2 regions of the Paenibacillus allorhizoplanae genome follow, and region 2 is predicted to be linked to the other one. Evidence: a T-box and tRNA genes for the amino acid it is inferred to sense, from the RefSeq annotation. Region 2 holds a T-box; the other holds one or more tRNA genes.

Region 1 (15,633 bases), on a different contig from region 2:
CAAATTGCGTGCATTATCTGAACGAACACCATAACGGATGCCGTCAAAACGTGCCAAGTTGGAAGAAGCCTCGGAGGAAGCGAGCAAGTAATACGTTGCTACCGCATACTCGGAATGTGGAAGCGTAACTTCTTCCCATACAGCGCCAAGACCTTCAAGTACTTTGAGCGCTTCAAGAATTTTCTCTTTTACAGCTGGGTCGATTCCTTTGCCCATGTATTCTTTGGGTACGCCTATGCGCAGTCCTTTGACATCACCCGTCAATGCGCTCAGATAGTTCGGGATGTCCACATTCGCAGAAGTGGAGTCTTTCGGGTCGTAACCTGCGATAGCTTGCATCGCGTACGCAGCATCTTCTACGTTCTTCGTAAGCGGCCCGATTTGGTCTAAGGAGGACGCGAAAGCGACCAAACCATAGCGGGACACGAGTCCGTACGTCGGCTTCAGACCGACGATACCGCAGTAAGCAGCCGGTTGGCGAATCGAGCCACCGGTGTCGGAGCCCAGCGCGAAGTACACTTCGCCTGCAGCGACTGCAGCTGCCGAGCCACCGCTGGAACCGCCTGGCACATAATCCGTGTTCCACGGATTGTGGGTCGGGTGGAACGCGGAGTTCTCGTTGGAGCCGCCCATCGCAAACTCATCCATGTTGAGTTTGCCGATGGTAACCGCTTGAGCTTCCTTGAGCTTGCTCACGACTGTCGCATCATAAATCGGAATATGATTGGATAAAAATTTGCTTGCGCAGGTTGTTTTCAAACCTTCGGTTACCATATTATCCTTGATTCCGATTGGCAAACCGAATACATCACTGCGTGTAGCATTGCTTAAAAGCTGCTCGTCCAACTTAGCAGCCGTCTGACGTGCATTCTCTTCATCTAATGTAAGGAAAGCGCGAACCTTGCTCTCCACTTGCCCAATTCTTGTATAGGATTGATCCACGAGATCCGAAACTTTGAGTTCTTTGCTTTGCAGTTTCGCATGGATTTGTTGTAGGTTTAATTCAAACAAAGACAACGACAGGCACTCCCTTTCATCTCTAACTTATTCTAAAACAGCTGGAACCTTGAACTGCCCATCCTCATGATCAGGGGCATTCAGCATGACTTTTTCAATCGGCAAAGACGGCTTTGCAACATCCTCACGCATGACATTTACTAATGGCATGGCATGGCTAGTTGGTACAACACCTTCGGTGTCTAATTGATTGAGCTGCTCGGCATATTTTAAAATAGCATTAAGCTGATCTGTAAATAGATCTTTTTCGGTATCATTGAGATCGAGTCTAGCCAGCTTGGCGACATGATCGACATCTTTCTTCGTTATGCTCACGTATTCTGCACCCCTTGTATCAGCATTTAGTCATTCTTTTCATTATATCCCAGATATTTTGCGAACTCAATCCAGAATAAGGATTAAGCGTGATGAATGAAAAAAGCGACGGTGCATGTCCACCGACGCTCTCTATTGTTAAATCCAAGCTTTCAGCCCGATTTGTTTGATGAATTCTTCACGGGACTGTACTTCCTTGTCCCTTTCCTTCTCTGGCTCTGTGGCGGACTCGCCATTCATTATTTTACGGAATAAGGCTTCATTGTTCGTTGCGAGAGCGTAATCTATTAAAGCTTCTCTCTGGGCTTGCTCTGCCTCTTGCTGCAGAAGCACTTCTTCCAGCTCAATATCAGTTGCAGTCACATAGTAATGTTTGTTCTCTTTAGGGACACGTACGACATAGTCGAAAATGTTATCATTATTTCGGTCATACGCAATTAAATAGCCATATCCGCCAATAGGCAGATTCTGTTCTAAACGATCAGCAATGAAGATAATTTTCTCGCCAAGACGAAGCATCTGCTTTCCCCCTACCTATATATAACACTCAAATGAGTCTATGAATACATGGAATACGTTCTATTGCCTATCGTACTAAAAAAACTAGATTGTGTCCAATTGACATCACTTGTTCATACTGCATTCATATTTCTATCTTAGGATGAATTTACTTTCATTCATAAAAAGGAGTTGCTTACTGTGTTACAACGTTCTTTACAAGCCTTACGCTATGTCGGTTGGGCCGAGGGTTCCTCTTTTCTCATTTTACTTGGTATCGCCATGCCACTTAAATACGCTTTCGATCTGCCACAAGCTGTTTTTGTCGTAGGGATTGCTCATGGATTTCTATTTTCGCTCTATCTGCTATCGATTGCTTGGGTCACACTTCTACATCGCTGGTCTTTTGGACGCGTACTTGCAGCTTTCATTGCGGCATTTATTCCATTCGGTCCATTCTTATTCGATCGTTGGATCCGACATTAGAGGCATCACTTCGTAAAATTTCAGAAAGAAGCATGAAACTGATATAGTAGTGAGAAAACTATTCTATCGAACAAGTGAAATTTACGGAGGAAATCATGCCAGAGCCATCATCATCTCCAAAAGCTCGTCCCTCGCTAACGGAGGGCCCGATTACGAAGACATTGATCTTATTTTCACTCCCCATACTATTAGGGAACGTTCTACAATCCTTAAACGGGTCGATCAATACCATTTGGATCGGGAAATATTTAGGTGAAGTCGCCCTTGCCGCAACATCGAATGCGAATATTATTATGTTCTTCTTAATTAGCTCCATCTTCGGGATTGCCATGGCTGCCGTCATTCTTATCGGTCAAAATCTGGGAGCTAAGAAAGTTCAAGAGGCCAAAAAAGTAGTCGGAACAAGCACAGTCTTCTTCCTCGTTTTATCCATAATCGTCGCCTTACTGGGATGGATCTTCTCCACCACGATCCTAGACTGGATGAATACTCCGCCTGATGTCAAAGAGTTTGCAGTGACGTATACGCGAATAATGTTCGCAGGTGTTCCGTTCATGTTCGGCTATAATTTAATCATGGCCATTTTACGTGGCTCTGGGGATGCGAAAACCCCGTTTTACTTCTTACTTTTATCAGCAATCCTTGATGTCGCCCTCAATCCTTTGCTGATTCAAGGGATGGGACCATTCCCGAAAATGGGGATTGCCGGCTCCGCTGTAGCGACTTTTATCGCGCAACTAGTGAGCTTCGTGCTCCTCATTGCTTACTTGTATAAGAAGAAGTATTTTCTTCGCATTACCAAAGAGGACATTCCTTTGCTACGAATCGATTGGACGATTATTCGAACACTGATACAAAAAGGGCTGCCCATGGGCTTAAATATGGTCGTGGTTTCTCTAAGTAATCTGATGCTGGTTCATCTCGTGAATGCCTATGGCTCAGAATCCACCGCAGCTTTCGGTGTGGCGATGCAAATATCAAGTTACGTCCAAATGCCCGCTATGGCTATTGGTGGAGCTGTAACCTCGATGGCTGCGCAAAACATTGGCGCTGGGAAATGGGAGCGTGTCAACCGGATTACGTGGACAGGCGTAGGCGTTAATATCTTGATGACTGGACTAATTGTTGCCGTTTTGCACCTGTTCAATCGAGAAGTCGTCTCATTCTTCCTGCCACCTGAAGGGAAGGCGATTGATATAGGCGTTCATATTAACAATATTACGCTTTGGTCTTTTATTATTTTCGGCGTCTTCAATGTTGTTGCAGGTGTCGTTCGATCTGCGGGATCTGTTGTGTTCCCTCTTATCGTTGCATTTGTTGCACTGTTACTTGTTCGCATCCCACTTGCCACTGTGCTATCGCACAAGTACGGTTTCGATGTGATTTGGTGGAGTTTCCCTGTCAGCTTCAGTGTTGCTGCCAGTTTGAACCTGCTTTATTATCGTTTCGGGAAATGGAAGCAAGCCAGAATGATGGCCAGTAAAACCTAATCAAAAGCTTAAACAAAAAGTCTGCCTAGCCAAATAAATTGGCGTGAGCAGACTTTTTTGCTAGAGTTGCAGCAAATCCTTATGGATTTTGATCACAATCTTCTTATTCGTTGTTGATTCCGTAATGAGGCAATTAGGCCGATGAATATCGGATGGGAAGCATACGGCAAACATGCCAGGTTTGAGAAAAATATCCGTTTCAGGCAATGCGTGTTGTGATTCGTAGAAAGCGACATCATGTGTCTCATACTTGTTATCCACAATAATTGCCTCATCAGTCAGCTTGTAGAAGCATAAACGCTCCTCCCCGCTCACTAGGAACTGAATATCCGTATAAACGACGTGCGACTCCGGCATTTGTTCTTCCCTTGGACGCGTCACGGATTCTTGCACATTGGCGTACATCAAGTGGCCATTATCGCCCTCTAGATCATACCGTCCTACTTCTAGCTCTCCCAAATTCCGATTCAAAATGTAGTCGATACCTCGCGCTACCGCCGCTGGCCATAAATGCCGTTCTTGCTCAAAATGCTTCACATCGCTGATAATCATCGCTATTTTCTCCTTTTAAAAAGACCCGCCCCTTCGGGCGAGTCATCTCTTGTTTAGAACTTTTCTTGCTTAGCGCCTTCCCAATCAGCAAGGAACTTCTCAATCCCCGCATCTGTCAGCGGGTGTTTACTCATTGATTCTATCACTTTATAAGGGACTGTCGCAATATGTGATCCTGCAAGCGCTGCTTCAATGACATGCGCAGAGTGACGTACACTCGCAGAAATAATTTCGGATTTGATGCCGTGTACTTGGAAAATCTGGCTGATTTCTTTGATTAAGTTCATACCAACTTGGTTGATATCATCCAAGCGTCCGATAAACGGAGACACATACGTTGCACCCGCACGAGCAGCTAGTAAAGCTTGAGTTGAACTGAAAATCAACGTTACATTCGTTGGAATGCCAAGTGATCTGAACACGCTTGTTGCTTGTAAACCATCCAATGTCATTGGCAGCTTAATAACAACATTCGGGCTTAATGCCGCAAGCTTCTTACCTTGCTCAACCATTTCTTCAGCTTTCAAGGAAACAACCTCAGCACTGATCGGAACATCACCAACGATAGAGATGATTTCTTTCACTGTTTCAAAAAAGTCTCTTCCTTCTTTTGCAATCAATGAAGGGTTAGTAGTTACACCTGCAACTACACCTAACGCGTGCGCTTTACGAATTTCTTCTACATTGGCTGTGTCGATAAACAATTTCATCCTGTATCCCTACCTTTTCTCCCGCTATGGGTGCTTATTGGAAATACTTCTGTCTGATTTGCCCAACGATTGCTTCTGCGGTAAAGCCATATTCACGAATGACGCGATCTGCTTTCGCTGATGCTCCGAACTTGCGGATGCCGACAACGAAACCTTCTTGTCCCGTAATTTCTTCCCATCCAGCCGGATAAGCCATTTCCATCACAACATTCTTACGCACGTGAGGTAAAATAATTGCATTCCGTACCTCTTCTGGCTGCTGCTCAAATAATTCACGGCTTGGCATGGAAATAACACGAGCTCCAATACCATCTTGCGCCAACTGCTTCTTCACGTCAAGTGCTAAGCTCACTTCTGAGCCAGTCGCAATGAGTTGAATGTCCGTAGTCTCGCCAGAAGCAACATCAGAAAGAACGTAAGCCCCTTGATGAATATGATCAAAAGCAAGCTTATCCGTACCTGGAAGCACAGGTAGATTTTGACGGGAAAGTGCGAATACGAACGGACCTTCCTTCGCTTGAAGAACATACTCCCATGCAGCTGCTGTCTCGTTCGCGTCCGCAGGACGGAACAACGTGAGATCCGGAATCATCCGTAGGGATGGGATCTGCTCAATCGGCTGATGCGTCGGGCCATCTTCGCCGACAGCGATACTGTCATGCGTAAAGACGTACGCAACTGGGATCTTCATCAGCGCTGACAGACGGATCGCACCGCGCAGATAGTCGCTGAACACGAGGAACGTGCCGCCGAAAGCGCGCAGTCCGCCGTGCAGCAGCATGCCGTTCAGCGCTGCGCCCATGGCGAATTCCCGGACGCCGAACCAGAAGTTGCGGCCGCTGTAATCGGCTGCACTGAAAGCTGCAGCATCGCCGATCATAGTGAAGTTGGAGCTCGCAAGGTCGGCAGAGCCGCCTACTAGATGAGGTACCCGCTTCGCCAAGCCGTTAATCACTTTGCCAGATGCTGTGCGCGTCGAGATCGCACCGCTTTCGGGGGTGTAGCGCGGCACATCGGCGTTCCAATCCGCCGGAAGGTCGCCGCTGTTCGCGAGCTCGAACTGCTTAGCGAGCTCGGGGTAGGCCGCCTGGTAGCTGTGCCACAGCTGCTCCCAGGCTGCTTCTGTTTGAGCCCCCACCTGCTTGTGGTGGGCGAAGTGGGTGTAAACCTCAGCCGGGATGTAGAAGTCCGGCTCGAGGGGCCAACCCAGAGCTTGCTTCGTCAGAAGCAGCTCGTCTTTGCCCAGCGGCGAGCCATGCGTGCCGCCGTGGCCGCCTTTGCCGGCTTTGTTCGGCGAGCCGAAGCCGATGGTTGTTTTGATCTCAATCAGCGTCGGTCGATTGAGATCCGCCTTGCCCTCTGCGATCGCCGCAGAGATGGCGTCGACGTTGTTCTGCTCCTCCACGCGGAGGTATTGCCAGCCGTAGGACTCGAAACGCATCTTGACGTTCTCGGAGAACGACATGTTCAAGTCACCATCGAGCGAAATATCGTTGGAATCGTAGAGAACGACTAGTTTACCTAATTTGAGATGTCCAGCTAAGGAAGCTGCTTCAGAGGAAACACCTTCCATCAAGTCGCCATCTCCACAAATGGCATAAGTGAAATGGTCAACAACTGGAAAATTCGGTTTATTATACACGGAAGCTTGATGTGCTTCAGCCATCGCCATACCCACAGCCATGGCAACACCTTGACCAAGCGGACCTGTCGTAGCTTCTACACCAACGGTGTGACCGTACTCTGGATGCCCAGGTGTGCGGCTTCCCCATTGGCGGAATTCCTTGATATCGTCCAAAGATACATCATACCCACTTAGATGAAGCAAGCTGTAAAGCAACATGGAGCCATGCCCTGCAGACAAGACGAAACGATCACGATCCGCCCATTTCGGGCTAACTGGATTGTGCTTCAAATGACGTGTCCATAGCGCATACGCCATTGGCGCCGCGCCCATTGGCATGCCTGGGTGACCCATAGCTGCTTTCTCGACAGCATCAATTGTAAGCGTTCTAATCGCATTAATGCTTAATTCTTCAATGCCAACCGTTGTTCCATTCAATGAGATACGCCTCCATCTATATGGTTGTTTTTGTTACCTTATCTCTTTATTATAAGAGGAGATGGTGCATTCAAATAATTGATAGTTTCGATACTCGCTATAGAAGGTGTCTATATGGTTAATTTCGAGTTGTATAAAGTATTTTATTTAACAGCGAAATCCGGAAGTCTGTCCAAAGCTGCCAAAGAGCTGTATATCACACAGCCCAGTGTCTCTCACTCCATCAAATTATTGGAGGAAAGCCTAGGGCTTCCTCTGTTTGCTCGTACGTCTAAAGGCGTTGATTTAACCAAAGAGGGAGCCATCCTCTATTCCTATATTGAACAAGCTTACAACTTCATCTCCCTAGCGGAGGAAAAGCTCAATGAGCTGCGAAATTTCTCTAGCGGAGAAATCAAAATCGGTGGCAGTGATTCCTTGTGCAAACACTATCTTCTTCCCTTTCTGGAATCGTTTCACGTTCAATATCCACATATCCAAATTAATCTAGTCCATGGGACGACACCTGAGATTGTAAAAAATTTAAAAGAAGGCAAAATCGACATCGGTATTGTGAGAACACCTATTCATGATGATCAGCTTCAGGTTCGTGAGGGTATCACCATTCAGGACTGCTTCGTAACGGGACCCAAGTACCGCGAACTGTCTAAGGGTAAGGTTACGTTGGCAGAACTTCTCGCCTATCCAATTATCTTATTTTCTAGTAATAGCTCCTCCAGGAAATTCGTCACCCGTTTGTTCAGTGATAACGGCTTACTTTTGGAGCCGGAGATTGAGCTGGGCAGTGTGGACTTACTCATTGAATTTGCTAAGATTGGCTTCGGCGTTTCCTTTGTTACGAAGGAGTTTGTCGCCAAAGAATTAGCAGAGGGCAGCTTATTTGAGGTCAATCTTGAGGCGTCGATCCCCTCAACCAAGATAGGGATTATCACTTTGAAGAATATGCCGCTCTCGACTGCTGCTGCCGCATTTGTAGCTGAGTTGGAGAATCCGGGGTAATATAGCCAAAAAAACACACTCAGCTTCCACCGAGTGTGTCCCCTTTTTACAAACAAACCATCGCCTTAATCACCTTGGACTCCGGCTTCAGCCACGTTTCGAATTGCTCTACCATTTCCTCGAAGGAGCTACGATGCGTAATATAGCGCTCAATGTCGATGCTTCCCGTCTTGAATGCACTTATCACCGTATCAAAATCCTCCATGGTCGCATTACGGCTCCCCATTAACGTCAGCTCCTTCTTGTGGAAATCAGGGTCATGGAAGGCAATATCTGCCTTTACTAGTCCGACGTAAACAAGTTTGCCGCCATGAGCAACAAGACCGAACGCATCTGTCATCGATCTAGCATTTCCAGTTGCGTCGAAAACGACGGTAGGAAATTCGCCCTTCGTAAGCTCCGCTAGCTTTTCCTTCGGATGCTGGAGCGCATTCACGGTCTGATCGACGCCTGCCCATTCCCGGCAAAATGCTAATCGCTCCTCATTAATATCCATTGCTATAACATTAGCGCCAAGCTGCTTCGCCAAAATCATTACCCCAAGCCCAATCGGGCCCGCTCCAATCACTAGCGCCGTTTCCCCTGTACGCAGCTCTGATCTACGCACCGCATGTGCACCAATGCTAAGTGGTTCTAGCATTGCAGCTTGATCAAGAGATAGCCCCTCGGCTTTGATCAGCTGACTTACAGGGAGAGCTAGACGCTCTACCATGCCTCCATCCATATGTACGCCAAGCACTTTCATGTCTGTACAGCAATTTGTTTTGCCATTTCGGCAAGCAATACATTGCCCACAATGCATGTAGGGAACGACGCTTACAAGATCGCCAACTGCAACATCCGTTACTCCCGCACCAAGCTCCTCTACATACCCTGCCAGCTCATGCCCTAGAATACGCGGATAGCTAAAGAAAGGCTGATTCCCTTTAAAAGCATGCAAATCCGTCCCACATATGCCGATTCGCTGAATACGAACGAGTGCTTCTCCCACACCTACACTTGGTTCTTCTACCTCGACATACTTTAAATGCTCAACTTGTTCACAGACGATCGCTTTCATGTTTGCCCTCCTCTCACATTCGAGCACTCTTACTCATAGACATCGAGGCCAATTTTGCCTCATTTGCGATATTTCATAATTTATAGAATTCCATTGCATTTAGACCGAATAAGCGAGCCTTATCCTTTTCTGACCAGCTATCTGGCAAGGATTGATTCACAACATCGACAACGTCCTCATACTCAGCCGCGAGTAGACAAACTGGCCAATCACTTCCGAACATCACACGCTCCGTTCCAAAAATCCCCAAAATATGCTGGACATACGCCGTAAAATCCTCCTGCTTCCAATCAGAATGGTTGGCTTCGGTCACCATGCCTGAAACTTTACAATATAGACTGGGGTGCTTTGCAATAGTCGCCATTTGGCTTTTCCAGGGTTCAATCACACCTTCGGCAATCGACGGTTTCGCAATATGATCAATGACCGCTCGCAAACCTGGGACTAGTTCTAACAGCTCGATGACGACTTCTAATTGATGAGCGAGGACAAGCAAATCAACGGGTACATCTTCCTTAGCGAAATATCGCAAGGCGTCCACAAAATGGGGCTGAAGAATAACACGTGCATCAGGGAGCTCCTGAATCATAACCCTAAAGCCTAGATAGTTCGGGTGCTGACTGCATTTTTTATAATGAATAAGATAATCAGGATCGTCCAAATCAAGCCATCCAACAACGCCGGCAATCGAATCCGTGCTTTCACTTAAAGTTAGTAAATAATCAGTTTCCTCTAAAGTTTGCGCAGCTTGAACCACAATGCTCTTATCTAAGTTGAATTGCTCAAGATGTGGTACCAAATCATTTGGTGAAAAATCACGATTCAATACAGGGAGCGCTGGTGTAAGCCATCCATAATCCCCTCGGTCGATCTTCCAATAATGCTGATGTGCATCAATACGCATGATGATTCTCCTTATCCATCTCACCTAATATGATATCGCTTTCTTCCATTTTATCATTAAATTTTCGATATGAAATATCGATATCTAGCATAACTATACGGTTTTTTGATATTATCAAACTATCTTGTAGAAGAATGGAGTGGTTATTGTGGATCCTATTCGTAAAATTTTCGATAATCATGACGCCTTCCCCATGTCTTTTGCCCATAAAAATACAAAAAGCTCGCTTAGCGAGCTTCCTGACCATTTCCATGACTGGTATGAAATTGTCTATGTGTATCGGGGACGTGGCACTTTTTTTATCGATCATACCTTCTATGAAATGAAACAAGGTGATCTCTTTCTTATTCCAGGGAATACGATTCATCGAGCGACACCAGATAAAGAGTCCCCTGTGACGTCCACTGCGATTTACTTCTCTCCAAGTATTGTACAGTTGCCCTCTTTAGGAGATGACTTCTCCTATTTACAATGCTTTGAACAAGCCGCGACACTTCGTAACTATAAGTTCGAGATGCGCTTACCACAGAGTCAACACCTAGAATTACTTTTGGATGTTATTGAAAACGAATATAAACATCCAACCATTGGTAAACGCCAATCTATCCTTATTCATTTGCTTCAATTGCTGCTTACTATCCAGCGTGAAATGACCACAGACATCAAGTCACCCAAATTGGACACGCTTGTCGGCCCTATTTGGATGCGAGAAATCATACTCTATATTGACCAGCATTTCTGTGAAGATATCGGACTCCAAGCACTCTCCAAACAAGTTTCCGTCACGCCCGCTCATTTCAGCAGGGTATTTAAACAGTTCATTGGTATGAATATCAGTACCTATCTCATAACTAAGCGCATCATCCGTGCCAAACAGCTGCTTCAAGAAAGTGATGCTAGTGTCGGTACAATCGCGGACATGTGCGGTTTTGAAAGTTTACCTCATTTTCATGCGATGTTCAAAAGAGTGTTTGGCATTACGCCCGCTGCTGCTCGAAAGTCTTTCCGTTCATTCTAATCTTGCTTCACTAACCGGTCGTAGAGGAAGTCCGCGATATGAACGGCTTCCATATGCCCGGTTTGCCCATGTTTATCAATACCTAACTTCATTTGCAGTAAGCATCCTGGATTGCTCGTGACCACGTAGGATGCTATTGTTGCATTCACATTTTCCATCTTATGCTCTAAGATTTGATTGGCCATTTCGGGCTGAGTCATATTATAAATACCTGCGGAACCACAGCATGAACCAGAATCCTTCATTTCGATATACGCGGTGTTACTTACCCTTTGCAGTAATTGCTTCGTTGGTTGGCTGCCCTTCATTACGTTGCGAAGATGACAGGACTCTTGGTACGTAACACGTGTTGGACCTTGTTGTGATAGTGTTTCTGCAAAACGTAGAGGCCGACCTTTCTCCACCAGAATGGAGCTGATATCCTTCACACGTTTGGCGAACCAAGTGGAGGCTTCCTTCCACTCTTCCTCATCATGAAGCAGATGATCGTACTCAACAAGAATCGCTCCACAACCTCCTGCATTCGAAATAATGTAATCGACTCCTGCCTCTTGGAAAGCGCGAATATTACTTTTGGCCATTTGCTTCGCTTGATCTGTTTCTCCACTATGGGCATGAAGAGCCCCGCAGCAGTTCTGCGATTCAGGAATGACGACATCGAAACCAGCCTCGGTCAAAAGCTTCACCGTACTTATATTCGTTTCAGTGAATAGGACGTCCATCAAACATCCACGGAACATCCCCACAGTGCCCAGCTTTTTGCCTTTTGCCGGTATAAACGTACCAAGACGTTCAACAATTCCCTTGCCTGAAGCATCAGGAAGAATTTTCTCCATCGTAGCCATATGCTTCGAGAATAGACCGACTACACCGGTTTTTCTAACTAACTTTTGGATACCTGACATTTTGTAAAAATGAAGCCCTGTCCCGAGCAGCTGCATTCTCTGTTGGGATGGAAATAGCTCTTTGAATACGAGCTTCCGCACACCCTTTACCCACCATCTATGCTGGGTTGTATGCACTTCAATGGCATCGCGAGCCTGTTCGATTAATTGGCCATATTTCACATCAGCTGGGCAGGCAGGCTCACACGCGCGGCAACCCAAGCAGTGGTTCATCTGATCTTCGAAGCGTATCCCTGGCTCCATGAGGCCATCTACGGCTGCCTTCATCAGAGAGATGCGGCCCCGCGGAGACTCTGCCTCGATCCCTGTTTCTTTAAATGTCGGACAAGCTGGCAGGCAGAATCCACAACGCATGCAATTCGTTAATTGGTCGTAGTCCAGTTTCTGCATTAACGTTTCCTGAAGTGTTGCTCCTTGGCCCTTAGACACGATCAATCACCACCCTGCGTCTAGATTCCTTGGCAAACATTTTACCTGGATTTAGAATATGGTTCGGATCGAACGCATCCTTAATCCCCTTCATCATGGCGATTCCGCTGCTTCCCACTTTCCATTCCAGGAATGGCGCTTTCACTAACCCAACACCATGTTCACCAGTAATGGTTCCACCTAAACGAATCGCGGCTTCAAAAATCTCTTCAAACGCCGCTTCTACACGATGAACTTCATCATGATCTCTTGCGTCGGTTGTTGCGGTAGGATGTAGATTGCCATCGCCTGCGTGACCGAACGTGCAAATTTGAACATCATGCTTGGTAGCTATTCGATTGATTTCTAGAACCATCTCCGCGATCTTGGAGCGAGGTACCGTTGCATCCTCAAGTATCGTCGTCGGACGTAAGCGAGCAAGAGCAGTAAAGGCGCTACGTCTTGCTGTTAGTAGCTTCAGCGCTTCCTCTTGTGTGCTCGCGATGCTGACTTCATCTGCCTGCTCCTCCCTGCAAATCTCAGAGATGAGGGCAATGTCACGCTCAACCATCTCTGGCTCGCCATCTTGTTCAATAAGCAAAATAGCAGCCATATCCAATGGGAGTCCAAGGTTTGCAAAATCATCTACAACACGAATTGTTGGATTATCCATGAATTCCAAGGTTGCTGGAATGATGCGATTCTCGATGATTTTGGAAACAGTGCGCGCCGCGCCGTATAAGTCCTTGTACATCGCCAACATTGTTTTCTTCGCCTTTGGAGGAGGAATCAGTTTAAGCGTAGCTTCTGTGATAACTGCAAGCGTGCCCTCGGAGCCGACTAGCAGCTTCGTTAAATCATACCCGGCTACATCCTTCATCAGCTTTCCACCGGTACGCATAATTTCACCTGATGCAAGAACACACTCAAGGCCGATCACGTAGTCTTTGGTTGTGCCATATTTTAAACCGCGAAGACCGCCTGAACACTCTGCAATATTGCCGCCAATGGTGGAAATCGCCATCGAACTTGGATCTGGTGGATAAAATAAGCCCAATCCCTCAATTTGCTCGATGAATTCCTTCGTAATGATCCCCGGTTGCACGGTGGCTGTCAGATTCTGCAGATCGATATCTAGGATCGCATTCATACGATGCATAACCATGACGATCCCACCTTGTACAGGTACAGTACCTCCACACAAATTCGTACCCGAACCCCTGCTGATCAGGGGAATGCGATGCTCATTCAACACCTTCATAATACCTGAAACCTGTGCAGTATCTTTCGGATAGATCACACCGTCAGGTAAGGACTGGAGCATCGGTGTCCCATCATAGGAATGGGTAACTAGAGATTCCATATCATCTTTATAAAAGGCTTCGCCTACAATGGCCTGTAATTGTTGTCTAACTTGATTATCGAGCATGAAGAATCCTCCCTTGAGCGCTTACTTAGTATGCTACATTCCTTAGTAATTCTTGATGTTTTTACAAGTGATCATGTGATCAGATGACTTTCCTTCTATTTTAGCTTATGATGTAATAGATGTATAGAACTTTATCAGCGATTTTCAGGGGGATACTTATGGTTTTTCAGCAAATCCGACCACAAAAGGGCTCGGAAATCGTGCTTCAACATATTAAAGCTCAAATTGAGGAAGGAACTTATGCTCCTGGTTCTAAGCTTCCTACAGTCGTTGATCTTGCTGCAAGCTTCCAAGTCGGCCGATCTACGATCAGAGAAGCACTCAGTGGGCTTAAAGCTATGGGCTGGGTCGATATTCGACATGGGGGAGGCACTTATGTCGTTACGTCATTACCGACGGAATCGAGTAGTCTCTTTGACCACAGCGAGACACTTCAGGAAGTGCAGGAGGTGCGCAGATTCATTGAGGCTGGCTGTGCAACCTTAGCGGCTAGCCGCCGTACTGAGCAGCATTTATCCGTTCTTAAAGAAATCCTTCGTGATATGGAATCTTCACTTGGTAATGAGGAAGAAAGCGAACATGCAGACATTCGCTTTCATTTGGAGATCGCTAAGGCATCTCAGAATACCCTATTCTTAGGGATGATGGAGTCCTTGACGGAGCGATTACAACAGAGCATGAAAGCCTCGCGGCGTCTGTGGTTTTTTGCAGAGCGTGCTTCGGCCGAACAGCTTCTGCAAGAGCATCGCGATATTGTTGAGGCAATTGCGGCTCAAGACGAGCAGCTTGCTGCAGAGAGAATGTCTCAGCATATTGCGAAAGTTGATCAGGTAATTCAACAATTAGCACAGAAAAACAAAGAATAACATATGAGAACAACAAAAAAAGCCTTACAGTGTAAGGCTTTTCGTGTGTGTTGCTTTTGATACCGGCAAGAGGACTCGAACCTCCACCCTTTCGGACTCGATTTTGAGTCGAGCGCGTCTGCCATTCCGCCATGCCGGCATATAATGCGCGTAGAGGGACTTGAACCCCCACGGTCACCCGCTAGATCCTAAGTCTAGTGCGTCTGCCAATTCCGCCATACGCGCATGTTGTCAATCAGGCAAATGATGAAGTTGCTAGCCGAAGCTGACTTCACTGAGAAATTAATGGGCGGACGACGGGACTTGAACCCGCGAATGCCGGATCCACAAACCGGTGCGTTAACCCCTTCGCCACGACCGCCACATTAGATAACTTCTTTTCCCCAAACCTTCTTAGGAAAAATGGTGCCGTCGAGAGGACTTGAACCCCCAACCTACTGATTACAAGTCAGTTGCTCTACCAGTTGAGCTACAACGGCTTATTCATTTAGAAAATGGTGGCTTTGGACGGAATCGAACCGCCGACACGAGGATTTTCAGTCCTCTGCTCTACCGACTGAGCTACAAAGCCAAGGTATGATTTCAAACTTAAATGGCGGAGCTGACGGGATTCGAACCCGCGGTCTCCTGCGTGACAGGCAGGCATGTTAGGCCACTACACCACAGCTCCATGCAAAATTCTATATGGTGAACGCTGACGGGATCGAACCGCCGACCCCTACCCTGTCAAGGTAGTGCTCTCCCAGCTGAGCTAAGCGTTCATATATTTTGTGGAAATGGTGACCCGTAGGGGACTCGAACCCCTGTTACCTCCGTGAAAGGGAGGTGTCTTAACCACTTGACCAACGGGCCTAAAATTTTTTCCGAAAGCTTCGGCAAAAAAAATACCCAATGTAGAGAGACTTTTAGCTCCA
Region 2 (15,633 bases):
TCTACATCGGCAACGACCTTCAGCTCGATTTCTTCCACAAGCATGCAGCCTGCTTCCGTGCAATCTGCTACGCCCATCGGTGCGCCATTATACGCTGTTCCGAGCAACTTCTTTCCTTGAACGAGTACTGCTCCAACATGTCTACGATTGCACCGTGAGCGTGTGGAGGCCATATAGGCAATATCGAGGAAATACGTATCCCAATCTTTCCGGATGCTCATGATGATTGACTCCCTCCTGATGACTAGATTTTCCATTACTATTTGCGAAGTTAAAACGATTTCTAGTATTTTCTCATATTTTGCTAGAAATGAAAAGACGACGCTAGACTGGCCCTACATATATGAACCCTTTCAGCTTCTCAAACATTTTATCTCCGATCCCTTTCACGTCCTTGAGTTCTTCGACTCGCTTGAAACGTCCCTTTTTCATACGGTACTCGAGAATAGTTTTGGCTTTACTTTCTCCGATCCCCGGCAGTTTATCTAACTGCTCCAACGTAGCCGTGTTTAAATCTAAAAGTCTCTTTTGAGCTTCATTCGATGGAAGTGCAGGTATTGGAGGTACAGGACTAGCAGCGGAGGTTGGATGAGTCTCTGAAGATGGAGGCGAAGTTTGCGTGCTTGCTCCCGTTGAACTTGAGGGTGTGGATATCACTTCTGAAGATGACGATGATTCATTCGAACTCGCCTTTGGTGTTACTCTAGCTTTTTCATTACCGACGGACGCAGCTTTCCCTGTTGCCGCTTTTTTCTCATTCTCCCCTTGCACAAGCAATTCTTCCATCTGGGCATTGATCGGCATGAACGCTGTTTGAATGGTTGCCTGTCCTCCACGTAGAAATGGCCACACAACCCAAACAAAAAGCGAGACAGCACCAAGAATCAGCCCAATTTTCTTTATTTTATTTCCAAATAAATCCACATACTACCTTCTTTCTTAGCATATTTGCGTTTGGGCAACCATATACATGAAAAAGCGTCCCATTGACCACACGACTAGTCACAATACGGATGAGACGATGCTTGGACCTCTATCCTTGCCTTTCATGGCTGAGCGACCGCGATTATAGGTTGGTATTCGTATAAAGACTGATTTTATCGGGAGGGATCACTTGATGAAAGCTGGATTCATCGGTACTGGAAGTATGGGAAGTATACTGATTGAAGCATTCATTCATTCCGGGGCATTCAATCCCGAGCAAATTATTGCTAGCAATCGCACATCACGTAAAGTTGAACTACTTGCGGAGAACTATCCTGGCCTGCACGTGGCTGAAACGAATCGAGAAGTCGTGCGTGGAAGTGATTTGATTTTCTTATGTGTGAAACCATCTGAATTCATAAAGGTTATTGATGAAATCAAAGAGGACGTGCTTTCCTCTCAATTTATAATATCCATCACGAGTCCTATTCTGATTAAGCATTTAGAAGGTCTTTTACCAGCTAAAATTAGTAAAATCATACCAAGTATCACGAACTACGTTTTAAGTGGTGCTACGTTATGTATTCATGGAAATCGCATGCAGCCTGAAGATAAAGAATGGCTTGAAAACATTTTTACACATATTTCTACACCCATACGTGTATCCGAGAATTATACGAGAATTTCATCAGATTTATCTAGTTGTGGACCTGCTTTTCTAGCTAGCTTTATTCAAGCATTCATTGATGCGGCTGTAGAAGAAACAGGTATTTCTGCTGAAGAGGCCACATTACTGGCAAGTGAAATGACGTTAGGTACAGGAAAGTTACTTACAACGGGAGGCTTCAACCCTGTTAGCTTACAAAAGCGGGTATCTGTTCCTGGAGGCATCACGGCAGAGGGTTTGCGTATTTTGGAAAAAGAGCTTTGCGGAGTTTTCTCTCAAGTAATTAATGCTACACATGCGAAATATGAAGAAGACATTGAGAAGGCTGAGCAGCTTTTCACCTTAAAGCAAAAGCAGTAGCCTTCCCAACGCATTAGACCTTCATTTCTTAACCAACGACGATATTGACTAATTTACCCTTTACAACAATCAATTTGCGAACGGCCTTTCCGGCGGTCGCTTCTTTGACTTTGTCGAGTTCAAAAGCCATTTTCTCCATCGCTGCTTCATCTGTATCTTTGGAAATCATCACGCGATCAACAATTTTCCCATTGATCTGAACAACGATTTCAACTTCATTATCCACGGTCCATGCTTCATCATAAGCTGGCCATGCTTCGTACGTAATGGATTCTACGCCGCCTAATTTCTCCCAAAGCTCTTCTGCTAAGTGAGGTGCGATCGGGGAAAGCATTTGCACGAAGTTTTTCATCGCTTCCAGTGGCAAGCGCTCTGTTTTGTAAGCTTCATTTACGAAAATCATCATTTGACTAATCGCTGTGTTGAAGCGAAGCGCATCGAAATCTTCTGTAATTTTTTTGATCGAACGGTGCCATGTACGTTTAAATGTATCGCTGCCTAGCATCTCATCTGCGCTAATTTTGGAGTGAACTTGACCGTTGTCATCAACGAACAGTCTCCACACGCGATTCAAGAAACGGTAGATTCCGTCTACACCCGTTGTATTCCACGGTTTAGTCGCTTCCAATGGTCCCATGAACATTTCATAAATACGAAGTGTATCCGCACCTTGATCGCTCACGATATCATCTGGATTCACAACATTGCCGCGTGATTTACTCATTTTCTCCATGTTCTCGCCAAGAATCATCCCTTGGTTAACAAGCTTATGGAATGGCTCTTTGGTATGCACAAAACCAAGATCATAAAGCACTTTATGCCAGAAACGTGCGTACAGCAAGTGAAGAACTGCGTGCTCCGCTCCACCAATATATAGATCAACTGGCAACCATTGCTTTTGCAGCTCATCTGAACAGAAGGCTTGATCATTCTTTGGATCGATGAAACGCAGGTAATACCAGCAGCTTCCCGCCCATTGCGGCATCGTATTCGTCTCACGGCGAGCTTTCATACCCGTTTCTGGGTCAATCGTATTCACCCATTCAGAAACGTTAGCAAGCGGTGACTCCCCAGTACCGGATGGTTTGATTTCATCCACTTGTGGAAGCAATAATGGCAGTTGATCCACAGGAACAGGTTTCATGGTGCCATCTTCAAGGTGAAGAATTGGAATCGGCTCACCCCAGTAGCGTTGACGACTGAACAGCCAATCTCTCAAACGATACGTTACTTTGCCGCGGCCTTTGCTATTTTGCTCCAACCAAGCGATCATGTGGCTAATGCCTTGCTCAATGTTCAATCCATCGATTGGACCAGAATTCACATGCTTGCCGTCGCCTGCATAGGCTTCCTTCTCCACGTCTCCGCCTTGAACCACTTCGATAATTGGCAAATCAAATTGCTTCGCAAATTCCCAGTCACGTTGATCGTGACCTGGAACTGCCATGATCGCCCCAGTACCGTAACCGCCAAGGACATAATCAGCGATCCAGATCGGCACTTTCGTGTCATTAACCGGATTGATCGCATAAGACCCTGTGAACACACCGGATTTGTCTTTCGCCAAATCTGTACGCTCCAAGTCGCTTTTACGTGAAGCTTTCTCTTGATATTCTTTGATCGCAGCTGATTGCGCTTCAGTTGTGATCTGCGCTACAAGCTCATGTTCCGGCGCTAATACACAATAAGTTGCACCGAAGAGTGTATCTGGACGCGTAGTGAAAACCGTTAAACTTTTCTCCGCATGACCTTCAATCGCGAATTGAACCTCAGCACCAGTCGATTTACCAATCCAGTTACGCTGCATATCTTTAATACTTTCAGACCAATCAAGTTCCTCAAGATCTTCAAGCAAACGTTCCGCATACTCCGTAATTCTCAAAATCCACTGACGCATCGGTTTCCGAATTACTGGATGGTTACCACGTTCGCTCAATCCATCGATGACTTCCTCATTAGCCAAAACCGTACCTAGCGCTGGACACCAGTTAACTGGCACTTCGTCGACGTAAGCAAGCCCTTTATTGTACAGCTGGATGAAAATCCATTGTGTCCATTTGTAATACTCCGGATCCGTCGTACTAATCTCCCGATCCCAATCATAGGAGAAGCCCAGTGATTTAATTTGACGGCGGAACGTATCAATGTTTTTCTTCGTAAATTCGCGAGGATCATTCCCTGTGTCTAAGGCATATTGCTCAGCAGGAAGTCCGAACGCATCCCAGCCCATTGGGTGAAGGACATTAAAGCCTCTCATCCGTTTAAAACGGGAAACGATATCTGTCGCTGTGTAGCCTTCTGGATGACCTACGTGCAAGCCAGCTCCTGATGGGTATGGGAACATATCCAACGCATAGAATTTCGGCTTATCCGAATTTTCCAATACCTTAAAAGTTTTCTTCGCATCCCAGTAAGCCTGCCATTTGGGTTCAATCGCTTGCGGATTATAGCCCTGTTGTTCTTTCGTTTCTTTCAATTCCTGTGTCATGACCTTCCATGCCTCCTTAAGTTGCTCTCTGCTCATGTATGCCTATACGCACAAAAAAACCTCACATCGCTAGCGGATATCGCTAGGGACGAGAGGTATAATTCCCGTGGTACCACCCTAGTTAACACAAGGCGTTCTTCACCTGTGTTCACTCTGCCCCTTAACGCGGGTGAGACGATCCAGCTAGCGCATCTGATCCAGGATCAGGCGGTTCACCTTCTAGCTCCGAGGCGAGTTCTCAAGACTAACATCTGCCGGCTCACACCCTAGCTCCGACTCTCTGAAAGATGCTGTACAAGGTACTATTCCTCATCTAAGCTTTCCATACAACTGATTAGCTTTGATTATATGTAAAATAATGCCGCACTGTCAAGCCGATGACGAATCCCGTCGGCATTATTTTTTCGCAATGAAGAAAGCGCGCTCTGTCTTCTCAGTAGGTTGCTCCCATGTAAAGTCAGCTGCTTGATGTACCTCACGAAAACCTACCTCGATCAGCATTTGTTCCAGCCACTGCAAGGGATATGCTCTTTGTTCATGCGTCTCATCAATGCGACGGAAGGTTTCCTGCTGGCCGATGTCCTTGACGAAGATCGTTAAATCATGTTCAATCTGAACACGTTCCTCATCTAATTCGCTTGTCCATATGTAAGCAACATCGTCTTCATTTAGAAAAAAGGGCTGCGATTCTGCATATGCGAACAATTGCTGTGGCGTATGTACATCAAAGAGGAATATCCCACCTGGCTTAAGTCCCGCCCATGTTTGACGGAAAGCATCCACGATGTCTTCTTCCTCTAGTAAATAGTTGAGGCTGTCACAAAACGAGATCGCCATATCCACTTCCTCGCCAAGTTCCCATTCGCGTATATCCTGCTGAATCCAACGAATGCCACCGCCGCGAAGCTGACTGGGTTGTTCGCTATACTTCTGCTCAGCGACAGCCAACATATCCTCGGACAGATCTATGCCAGTCACCTGAATACCTTCAGAAGCCAATGGAATTGACAAATTACCTGTTCCGCAACCTAAATCAACGAGCGTTGCAGGCTTTACACCAAACCGCACGAAACTTTCCTTCACAAATCGAAGCCAGTCTTCATACGGCATGCTGTTCATCAAGCGATCGTACGTGTAGGCGAATTTTTCGTAACTCATCTCAGCCTTGCGTCTCCTCTTGTTTCAGATAGGTCCAATCTGCTTCCTGATAGATGAGCCCATCTTTCATAAGTTTACCTAAGGCACGTTTGAAGGCTGCCTTACTTAGTCCGAATTTATCTTTAATAACATCAGCTTGTGTTTTATCCGAGAATGGCATCGCATTTCCTGGGCGTTCACGCAGCACTTCAAGGATGCGATCTGCATCTTCATCGCGTCCTTTTTCCTTAGGAAGCCTCATGGATAGATTAACTCGTCCATCTTCTTCACGGACGAAAGCAATCCTTACATCCACTTGCTCACCTACGCGAAGTAAACGTGTTCGCTCTTGTGGGATGATAAGCCCAATGACGCCATATCCAAGGACACCTGCTTCACAGATGACGAAAGTACCCATTTGCAGAGGGCGATACACGCGTGCTTTCACCCATTGGTTCGTCCAACTTGAAGGTGCTCTTACACAAAGTGGAGCCAAATCCTCTTCAAGCGCCAACTTAGCAATTAATCGGCCTTGTCGGTCATGCGCAAGCGTTGCATACACTTTGTCCCCAACTTGAGGACGAAGATCCTCGAATTCAGGTACATTCCGGTATGGTAAAAGCAGATGACGTCCTAGACCCATTTCCAAGAAATAGCCGAAACGCGGATGAATATCAACAACCTCTAAAAGTCCCACCTGACCCATGGTCAGTAGTGGACGTTTCATAGTGGCCATGATTCGATCCTGCGTATCGTGGAATAAAAACACTTCCACTTTATCTCCCGGACTAATTCGATTACCTACGATTTCTGCGTAAGGGAGCAGAAAATCCTGATAACCATCGCTCAGGAAGAAGCCGTTTGGTGGAACTTCCCTTGCTACCTCTAAGGTAACAAGGGATCCTGCTTCCATTCTCATACGCGCTCCACAACTTTAGCATCGGACCAAAGTCTTTCGATGTTATAGTATTCACGGTCATCACGATGGAAAACGTGGAGAACAACATCCCCTAAATCAAGCAGTACCCATCTTGCGGTATCAACGCCTTCAAACCCACGAATATGAACACCATGTTCGTGTGCTTTTTTACGAGCCTCGCCCGCAATCGCTTGAACTTGTGTTTCCGAATTCCCGTGACAAATAACGAAATAATCAGCGATTAAGGATACGCCTTTCAAATTCAGGCTAACGATATCTGCCGCTTTCTTGTCTTCCGCTGCCTCAACAACGAATGCTAATATTTCTTCTGGGTTTTTACTCATGCAATCATCCTCCATGTCATTAGGTGTGTAGTTGTATTTGTTCCAATAAATCATTCCGTGTCAAAATTGTTAATGGATAAATGCGCTTTCCTTTGGAAATCAAGAAGTTGATCGTGGAGTCGAAACCAGCAATCAACGCGCGTTCAAGACTCGTTTTTGCCAGTTCACGAATAGTTTCGACTCCTGGAAAATCACGACCTGGCTCCATATAATCCGCCAAGCAAACAATTTTGTCAAGCAGCGTCATCTGTTCTCGACCAGACGTATGATACCGAATTGCATCTAAAATTTCCTCGTCGTCGATTCCGAATTGCGTCTTCGCAATGAAAGCCCCTGCGTGTGAATGCCATAACTCCTTATCGAAAACTAACAAATCTTGCGGTAAATCGTTCTCACGAATAATCTTAGCTTGCTCCCCAGTAGGCCAATACTTGCAATAATCGTGCAAAATCGCTGCAACATCCGCTTTGACCGCATCCCCGCCAAATCGTTCTGCCAGCATAACGCTCGTTTCCATCACACCAAGCGTATGCTGCCAACGCCGCTCCGGCATTTGCTCCTTCACAGCTGCCATGAGTTCTTCACGTTTCATATAAGCCATTCACCTCCATGAATTGCCCAACCTTATCTGGCACAAGATACCTGACAGGATCCCTCTTCAGTCTCAACGCCCGAATAGCTGTCGATGAAATTTCAACGAGGGGCATCGGAACAAGCTTCACTCGGTTTCGGATATGTTCGGGAAGCTGTTTCAAGTCCAGCTCATAACCAGGTCTAGCTAATCCAATAAAATGAATATGCCGCACGATGTCATCGATGCGATGCCACTGCGGCAAATACTGAACCATATCCGCGCCAATAATGTAAGTGAACGCGATGTCCGGATATTGCGATTTCAACAGCTCGATCGTATCGATACTATAGGATACGCCGCCTTTGTTAATTTCGATATCGATAGGACGAAAAAAAGGATTGCCTTCTGCAGCAAGGCAAACCATCTCCCAACGCTGCTGGCTCGTTCCTTTCGGGGCATTAGGTTTATGCGGCGGGACGTTCGCTGGCATAAGCCAAACCTCGTCCAAGCCCCCTTCCACCCTCGCACGTTCAGCTGCGATTAAATGACCGGTATGAATGGGATCGAACGTACCTCCCATAATTCCGACAAGCATACGTCCACCTCATTAGCGCGGCAGTTCAATCTTCTTATTGTCACGCGATTCTTTGTAAAGCACGACGATTTTCCCAATAACCTGAACAAGCTCTGCGCCAGATTTCTCGGATAATTCAGCTCCGACCTCTTGACGATCTTCTCCACTGTTGTTGAGAACCGTAATTTTGATCAATTCACGAACTTCAATTGCTTCATTGATGTGACGAATCAAATGCTCATTCACGCCACCTTTACCTACTTGAAAAATTGGATCTACATGATGCGCCAAAGAGCGCAAATATCTTTTTTGTTTGCCTGATAACATTGATGTCCCTCTATTCATTCTTATTCAGTTAACGACTGTTCTACCACCTGTCTCATCGCCGAAACCGGCGCAGGTGTACCTGTCCAATACTCGAAGGCATACGCGCCTTGATAAATAAACATGCCGAGCCCGCCATGAATGCGCGCCCCAACGGCTTCCGCTTCACGAAGAAATCTCGTGATTCGCGGGTTATAAATAAGATCACTAACAAGGTGATGCGGCCGTAGCAGGTGAAGCGGTAAAGGGAGCTCATCAACATTAGGATGCATACCAGCGGAAGTCGTATTCAGCACGAATTCCACATTGTCCACAACGTTATCCAGCTCGTCCATCCCTAAACCAACGGTTTCGGTGAATGCGCCAATTGTGGCTGCCAATTCGATTGCACGCTCCTTGGTACGATTCGCGATATAAATGCAGCTCGCTCCTTCTTTCGCAAGTGCATAAGCAACACCTCTCGCCGCGCCGCCAGCACCAAGTACAAGAACTCGTTTACCTTTGAGCTCGATTCCCGTCTCTTCCTTCAAAGAACGAACATACCCGATCCCATCGGTATTAAAGCCTTTGAGCTTACCATTCTCATTCACAATGGTATTGACTGCGCCAACGATTAAAGCCCCTTCATCGATCTCATCAAGGTAGTTCATGACATCAACTTTATGCGGAATCGTCACATTCACTCCGCGATAACCAAGTGCCCTAATTCCCCGAACTGCCTCGCCAAGCGCTTCTGGCTTCACGTGAAAAGCTGCATATACGCCATTGATGCCCGCTTCCTGAAAAGCACGATTCAACATAATCGGTGAACGAGAATGCCTGATCGGATCCCCGAAAACCCCGTATAAAACTGTATGACTATCGATCGTCCGAAGTTTATCCATGATCTCCCCCATGTTCTCTTCTAAATCAACGACTCCCGTGTAATAACTTTGATACCTTTCGGTGCATGCACAGCAAGCTGAGCACCAGCAAGGCTGTTCACTTTAATCCATCCCAAACCAGAGATCAGCACATCCATCTGTTTCCCCTTCGGAATGTGCAACGGATGTTTGACCAGCTTCGGAAGCTCTTCAAGATCCGCCTGCGCCGGAGGAGTCAGCATAACACCCTTATGTTCTTCATATAACTGATCCGCTCGCTCTAGCTTCGTACGATGAATCTGAATGGCATTTGACGTATATATGGTGAAGGATTGATGCTCACCTTGGATAAAATCAAAACGAACTAACGCACCGAAGAATAAGGTTTGTCCCTCATTAAGTTGAAATACCATTGGTTTCAGCGGTTTGTCCGGCATGAGTGGCGTTAAATCGCGCTTCTTAACTACCTCCGTAAGACGATGCTTGTACACAATCCCAGGTGTATCAATAATGAATTTCCCGTCATCCAGAGGGATTTTGACTAGATCAAGTGTAGTTCCCGGATATTGTGACGTCGTTAATTCGGCTTCCAGATCACTGTAATCACTGATCAGACGATTAATGAGCGTCGATTTCCCTACGTTCGTAGCACCAACCACGTAAACGTCCATGTTGCCGCGATATTCTTGTACAGCCGAAATAACACGATCGAAACCGATGTTTTTCTTCGCGCTGCAAAGCACGATATCAACAACCTTAAGGTTCTCTTCCTTGACTCTGCGCTGCACCCAGTTAATGATTTTGTTGGCATTCGTCACTTTCGGAAGTAAATCAATTTTGTTAACTACGAGTAGAACGGGATTATTCCCAATAAATCGGGCAAGTGAGCTAATCATACTGCCTTCAAAATCAAAAATATCCACGATCTTCACGACTAACGCCTTCGTTTGACCAACATGTCCTAATAATTTCAGGAAGTCGTCTTGTTGAAGGGTAATACTCGAAGACTCATTATAATGCTTAATCCGATAACAGCGCTGGCAAATCAAAGGTTCCTTCTGCAAAGCAACCTCTGGAATAAAGCCCAGCTTACTTTTGACTTCTGTTTGCAGCCCAATGCCGCAACCCGCACAATGTTGTATTGTTTCTGTACTCATGAAACCTCCCTATTTCTTCATCCTTGCTAGAGCCCATTTCTCAATCTGCCGATTCACTTTTGTGAAGAAGCCTTCATCTTTTCTTGAGATAGGTTGAACTAGGATCGTGTATAACCCCATTCGATTGCCTCCAAGCACATCTGTCAGCATTTGATCCCCGATAACAGTAGTCTGTCGCACATTCGTTCCAAGCAGCTTCATCGCTTTATGGAAGGAAGCATTCGTCGGTTTTTTGGCACGGTGAATAAACGGAATGCCCAGTGGCTTAGCAAAGGTCGAAACTCTGTTATGGTGGTTGTTCGACACAATAACAACTTTGAAGCCGATCTGCTGCAAATGATTCAGCCATTCTATTAACTCAGGTGTCGCATGTGGATCACGTGCACCGACAAGTGTATTATCAAGATCCGTTATAATTCCGCGAATACCGAATCCCCATAGGTGATTGGCATCAATATCATAAATTGTATGAACAGACTGTCTGGGTACAAGCTTTTTCAGCAAACAAATTCCCTCCAACTGCTTCCTTGACATATACGTGAAACTATATCATAGTGCCTCGTTTGTTGCAAAAAGAAAAGAACATATTTTCTCACCACATAAGAATTTATAGTTTTCCGACACGGAAGAACAAATTCGTATTGGCGATAAAAACAACATTTAGAACGCGGTCTATCATCCTCGAACGACTTCGATTGAAGTTTTTCTCACTAGTCTCTTGTTGGCAACGGCAACCACTCTAAAACGCGTTGAATTTTGCGATCCCAATATCCCCATTCATGGGTGGCGGACTCTTCTTCATAGGTAATTGCCAGCCCTTGTGCTAGGCAATAATCCCTGAATCGAATGTTATCTTCATATAGAAAATCCTCAGTACCACAACATTGATAGAGCTTAGGTTGCTCTTGTTTACTAGCAACAAGCTGATTGGCGAGATAGAATAAATCATTTGGGGTATTTTTTATCGTCGTCACATCGCCATAAATTAATTGAAAATCATTCGGAAATGCATTAGCGCGCTCAACAATATCTACGGTTCCTGACAAACTCGCTCCCGCTGCATACCGATTCGGATGCGCAAGTGCCAACTTCATCGCGCCATAACCCCCCATAGACAAACCGGCCACGTAATTCAACTCTCGTTCTTCGGCTAAAGGAAAGAATGATCTTGCTAACACAGGTAATTCTTCACTAATGAACTCCCAATACTTTGGACCTGACGCCATATCTGCATAAAAGCTGCGGTTTACAGCTGGCATAATCACAGCAATTCCATGCTGAGAAGCATAGCGCTCAATGGATGTTCTACGCATCCATATGGTATGGTCGTCGGACAATCCATGCAACAAAAAGAGAGTAGGGTGCTTTCCACCAAAAGCATGTGAGGCTAGTCCAATCTGACTTTTGGCAACTTGAGGTAAGATGACATGCATGGAAACTGCGACACCAAGGGATTCTGAATGAAAATGACAATCGATAAACGCCATCTGAATAAATCTCCTCTCATAGGAAGCCACCCTCCTAGATGGGAGAGTGGCTTCGGCTCATCATTTAATTTGTTCTTTTACACGGATAATTAATTGGTTTGCTTGTTGATATTCAACTTCAGACACGGCTAATTGGCTGTATTTTGCACGTTCGAACAGTTCAATTAAAGTTTCCAGCTCTTTCTTCATCCACTTGCTCTGCGTCGACCACCTGGTCGTTGCTTCGCGCACCGTTTCATACTCATATCGCGTATATCCTTTACGACGACAAGCACGGAGCATTCTTTCAAATTCAACGATGATTTTCTGATTAAAATTCACGACTTGCAGCTGTTTCCTGCGAGCACGCCAATTATGCCACGCCTCGCTTCTTACTAAAAAGAATACAGCAACAGCAAGAAGTGCTGCGACAACTACACCACTTAATGTCAGCCAGAGCCATGTGAAACTTGCTGCTTCTGTTGTTTCTTCAGGCAATGTGCTAGGTTCAGTGTCTGTGGGTAAATCTTCTACAACAGGTGCTGCTTCAGGGAACACATTAGGCAACGCAAAGCCGGAGGTTGGCTCGAAAGAGATCCAGCCAAAGCCTTCAAAGTAAACTTCTACCCAAGAATGCGCATCTGAGTTGCGAACCGTATAAGTGCCAGCACCGTCTAAATCAAGTGTTGCTCCTAACTGGCTCAATATACCCTGCTCGCGAATGTCGTCAGCAATCGAAGAAGCGCCTGAGGAGTATCCTTTCACCCAACGAGTAGGTAATCCAAGCGATCGTGTGAGGACAGCCATTGCAGTCGAGTAGTAGTCACAATATCCCTGTTTCACTTCGAATAAGAAACGATCCACGAAATCCTTGCTCTTCCCTTTTGTTTCATCAGGCGTATTCGTATAAGGATAATGTTCGGATAAATACTTCTCAATCAATTTCGCTTTATCATAAGGATTAGTCGCGGATTTCGTAATATCAAGCGCTAACTGCTTCACTCGCTCAGGTAAATCTACAGGAACTTGCAGGTATTCTGCCCACTCCGGTTTGTTGGTAAAATCTTGCTGCGTTTGACGCAGTAGATCTTCCTCTAGAATCGGCTCTTGGACAACGATCGAGTAGTCTTTCGGATAATTAGTCCGTCCCGTAAATCGAAGTTCCGATTGTCGCGGTGTCCAAATGATGCGTTGGAACGGATTCTCACCTTGATTGATTTCCACTATTTTCTGAATGGCATAGCCCCCGAATAAGACCGGGAACGTCTCATCTCGATCCATCACAACACTTTGAGTAACTTCTTGTGTTTTCAATTGTGATACATCAAAACGTGGGTCTAGCGGTAACGGATTCAAATTCACCCGATACGCAGGCAATCTCTTCTCCGTCGGCCCAAGCTCCCATCCTTTACCATTATACATCGATCGGGTTTCCCCACGAAAGTAGGTTCGTTTGGTAGATTCAACGGTCATCACCGGCGTGTAATCAAATCGAAATCCACCACCCAGGCGGCTGTCATCTCGGCTATAGCCGGATGAGGCATCCGCAGTAGATGTGGCAATGCTAACCCCTTTGCCAAGCAACGGCACCGTTTCCCCACGACTCACTTTCCAAGCTGTGTAAGGGTCTGTCAGTATAGGATTTACAGTCGGAGCGAATACGCCTGCTAAAGTAATCACACCAATTAAAATAAGAATAGGAACGGTAAATGAAGACGGATAATCGGAAATCGTTTCCCAAACGTCTGGCGCTTTCTTCTTCAATTGGGAGAAATGTCTCACAATTAAAAGCAGAAATCCACAAAGCATAATCATCGCCACTTGCGGCCACAGAAAAATCATACTAAAGGAATCACGTACAGCAAAAAACAAAATGCTAACAAAGATAAGGACAACAATACGGAACCTTGATTGAACGGACCACATGGCGAATAAATAAATGATCCATGCTCCCAAACTAAACCAAATATACGGTTCAAGCTGCCCCGCATTAAGTCCAATGAAACGAAGCGCCTCTTTCCATGTTGTAATATGTACGGCTACCCAATGATAGCCCATGCCCAAACCATGGAACCAGATGATAAGAACGAATTGGAGAAACCCTCGTGGGCCGTCTTTTATTTTGGGAATACAGTAGGTCGCTGTAGTAAGAACTAAGGTCCAGGTAACGAACGTAACCGTCTCTGGAAGCCACAAACCATCTTCTTTCATAATCCAAATCAGAAATTGGTAAAGGAATATCCCCACGAATATCGCAGATACGCGCAATGCCCAATCCTTGAGAAGAATTCTGCTCCACCATGTGTTAGGCATACCGTTTCGCCCCTCCCAAGAGGTTAGGCAAGTCCGTCAATTGACTTACTTCATACCCCATATAGCCTTGTGAGCGAATGGCCTTAATATAATCCTCATGTGCCGAAATATGCTCCACACCCTGTGGGCTGAAAGCTTGATCTGCTTGACCATGAACCCAAATATGACATGGCTTCATTTGAAGCAGTGCCATTTGCTGAAACATCTGCAGCATTGCACTACCTTTTTGAGGAGAAATGAGCACAATTAAACTACCTGCAGGCCAATCCTGTGAACGTTCCTTCAAAATCTGGCCTAGCGTTTGAAAACCATCCGCATCAACACCAACGAGATGTTTAACAATTTCCTTGTAATGATGCTGACTGTGCTTCGGTTCAAAGTAAGTAAATTCCTTGCCAATCGACAGTAAACCAAGTGCCATTTCGCGTCCAGTTCCGTATCGGAATAGAGATGCTGCAACAGACACTGCTAGCTCAAATTCGGCCGCATCTCGGTATGCTCGAGCAGTTCGGTCCAATAAAACGATGGTTTTCGGCAAGGATTCTCGCTCGAACTCCTTCGACTTCCAAGTCCCTGTCTTCGCCGTTGCATTCCAGTGTATACGTGAAAGGCGATCACCATAAATGTACTCACGAACACCATTGATTTGAGTCGTTTCCCGGTGTGCGCTCGTCGCCGTTGAGTGATGCTGCATACCTTTGAGCATTTGATGAAATTGCGCCCATTCGCGAATCGTAACGGTTTGGGGATACACAGTTATCGGTTGTTGCAGATCTAATCGACCTTTATGCTGAAAAAAGCCGAAAATATCTTCGGTCAAGCATTCCGTTTCTCCAAAACGATAATACCCTCTCCGAAGCGGAGGCGTGCTATACGTGAATTCACCCCGACGTTTCCAGTCCGGAACGATAGATCCTTCGAAAACAGATTCGTCCCCATTCTGACGTATAAGCTGATCTTTAATCATCACGTAGGGAACTGGCCAATAGCCTGGTAATTGGACACCGAGCTGAATTTGTAAAGATTGTCCTGCCTCCAGTTTGGCTTCTACGCTTGTATTCGTAAGCTTCCGAGTCCCCTGTACACGTCTGATACCGCTCCAGTTCCCAGAGAGTAAATAGATCGTTAAAAAAGTCATCGTTATGAACAGCATGGAAGCCAACTTGCCACCTTGAAATAGCATGAATAACAAGCTAGCCGCCAAGCAAGTTACAAGTAGCCAAAAAGGTGCCGGAAGCCGGGTGAGTTCCCCGAATCGTTTGAATACCGGTCGTTTCATAGGCTCACTTCTCCAATCTAACCGGAACCCGTACTTGCTCAAAAATCGTCGCGAGCACAGAGGCGATACTTACACCATCCATACGCGCTTCCATTTGAAGGATCATACGGTGACCCAGTACAAAAGGAGCTAAATATTTAATATCATCTGGGATGACATAATCGCGACCATGTAAGAAGGCATAGGCTTTGGAGGCTAATACCAACGATAGCGTAGCCCTTGGACTCGCACCGAGGAAGACCGC

What was found. The T-box of region 2 lies ahead of leuS (leucine--tRNA ligase). A T-box ahead of a tRNA ligase gene usually reads a tRNA of that ligase, here a tRNA-Leu.
Region 1: it has a tRNA-Leu gene. The T-box ahead of leuS (leucine--tRNA ligase) is inferred to sense a tRNA for this amino acid. The anticodon was not compared.

The regions. Positions count from the first base shown of each region.
Region 1 is NZ_CAKMMW010000044.1:7,391-23,023, forward strand. Features, by position in the region: gene gatA (Asp-tRNA(Asn)/Glu-tRNA(Gln) amidotransferase subunit GatA) at 1-1,017, opposite strand, end outside; gene gatC (Asp-tRNA(Asn)/Glu-tRNA(Gln) amidotransferase subunit GatC) at 1,045-1,332, opposite strand; gene L6I86_RS34465 (ATPase) at 1,471-1,851, opposite strand; gene L6I86_RS34470 (DUF3817 domain-containing protein) at 2,032-2,316, shown strand; gene L6I86_RS34475 (MATE family efflux transporter) at 2,412-3,806, shown strand; gene L6I86_RS34480 (NanQ anomerase/TabA/YiaL family protein) at 3,867-4,358, opposite strand; gene fsa (fructose-6-phosphate aldolase) at 4,412-5,068, opposite strand; gene tkt (transketolase) at 5,103-7,130, opposite strand; gene L6I86_RS34495 (LysR family transcriptional regulator) at 7,245-8,129, shown strand; gene L6I86_RS34500 (zinc-binding alcohol dehydrogenase family protein) at 8,176-9,189, opposite strand; gene L6I86_RS34505 (amidohydrolase family protein) at 9,263-10,093, opposite strand; gene L6I86_RS34510 (AraC family transcriptional regulator) at 10,242-11,111, shown strand; gene L6I86_RS34515 ((Fe-S)-binding protein) at 11,108-12,406, opposite strand; gene L6I86_RS34520 (FAD-linked oxidase C-terminal domain-containing protein) at 12,438-13,853, opposite strand; gene L6I86_RS34525 (FadR/GntR family transcriptional regulator) at 14,012-14,719, shown strand; tRNA gene L6I86_RS34530 (tRNA-Leu) at 14,780-14,858, opposite strand; tRNA gene L6I86_RS34535 (tRNA-Leu) at 14,865-14,944, opposite strand; tRNA gene L6I86_RS34540 (tRNA-His) at 15,008-15,080, opposite strand; tRNA gene L6I86_RS34545 (tRNA-Thr) at 15,123-15,198, opposite strand; tRNA gene L6I86_RS34550 (tRNA-Phe) at 15,215-15,290, opposite strand; tRNA gene L6I86_RS34555 (tRNA-Asp) at 15,313-15,389, opposite strand; tRNA gene L6I86_RS34560 (tRNA-Val) at 15,405-15,480, opposite strand; tRNA gene L6I86_RS34565 (tRNA-Glu) at 15,497-15,571, opposite strand.
Region 2 is NZ_CAKMMW010000018.1:22,437-38,069, forward strand. Features, by position in the region: gene L6I86_RS24385 (deoxycytidylate deaminase) at 1-221, opposite strand, end outside; gene L6I86_RS24390 (ComEA family DNA-binding protein) at 325-924, opposite strand; gene comER (late competence protein ComER) at 1,118-1,951, shown strand; gene leuS (leucine--tRNA ligase) at 1,980-4,439, opposite strand; T-box leader at 4,521-4,764, opposite strand; gene L6I86_RS24405 (class I SAM-dependent DNA methyltransferase) at 4,836-5,597, opposite strand; gene L6I86_RS24410 (CvfB family protein) at 5,599-6,495, opposite strand; gene rsfS (ribosome silencing factor) at 6,492-6,839, opposite strand; gene yqeK (bis(5'-nucleosyl)-tetraphosphatase (symmetrical) YqeK) at 6,859-7,431, opposite strand; gene nadD (nicotinate-nucleotide adenylyltransferase) at 7,421-8,008, opposite strand; gene yhbY (ribosome assembly RNA-binding protein YhbY) at 8,021-8,314, opposite strand; gene aroE (shikimate dehydrogenase) at 8,335-9,195, opposite strand; gene yqeH (ribosome biogenesis GTPase YqeH) at 9,216-10,331, opposite strand; gene L6I86_RS24445 (YqeG family HAD IIIA-type phosphatase) at 10,341-10,835, opposite strand; gene L6I86_RS24450 (alpha/beta hydrolase) at 11,042-11,818, opposite strand; gene L6I86_RS24455 (transglutaminase TgpA family protein) at 11,879-14,110, opposite strand; gene L6I86_RS24460 (DUF58 domain-containing protein) at 14,103-15,389, opposite strand; gene L6I86_RS24465 (AAA family ATPase) at 15,394-15,633, opposite strand, start outside.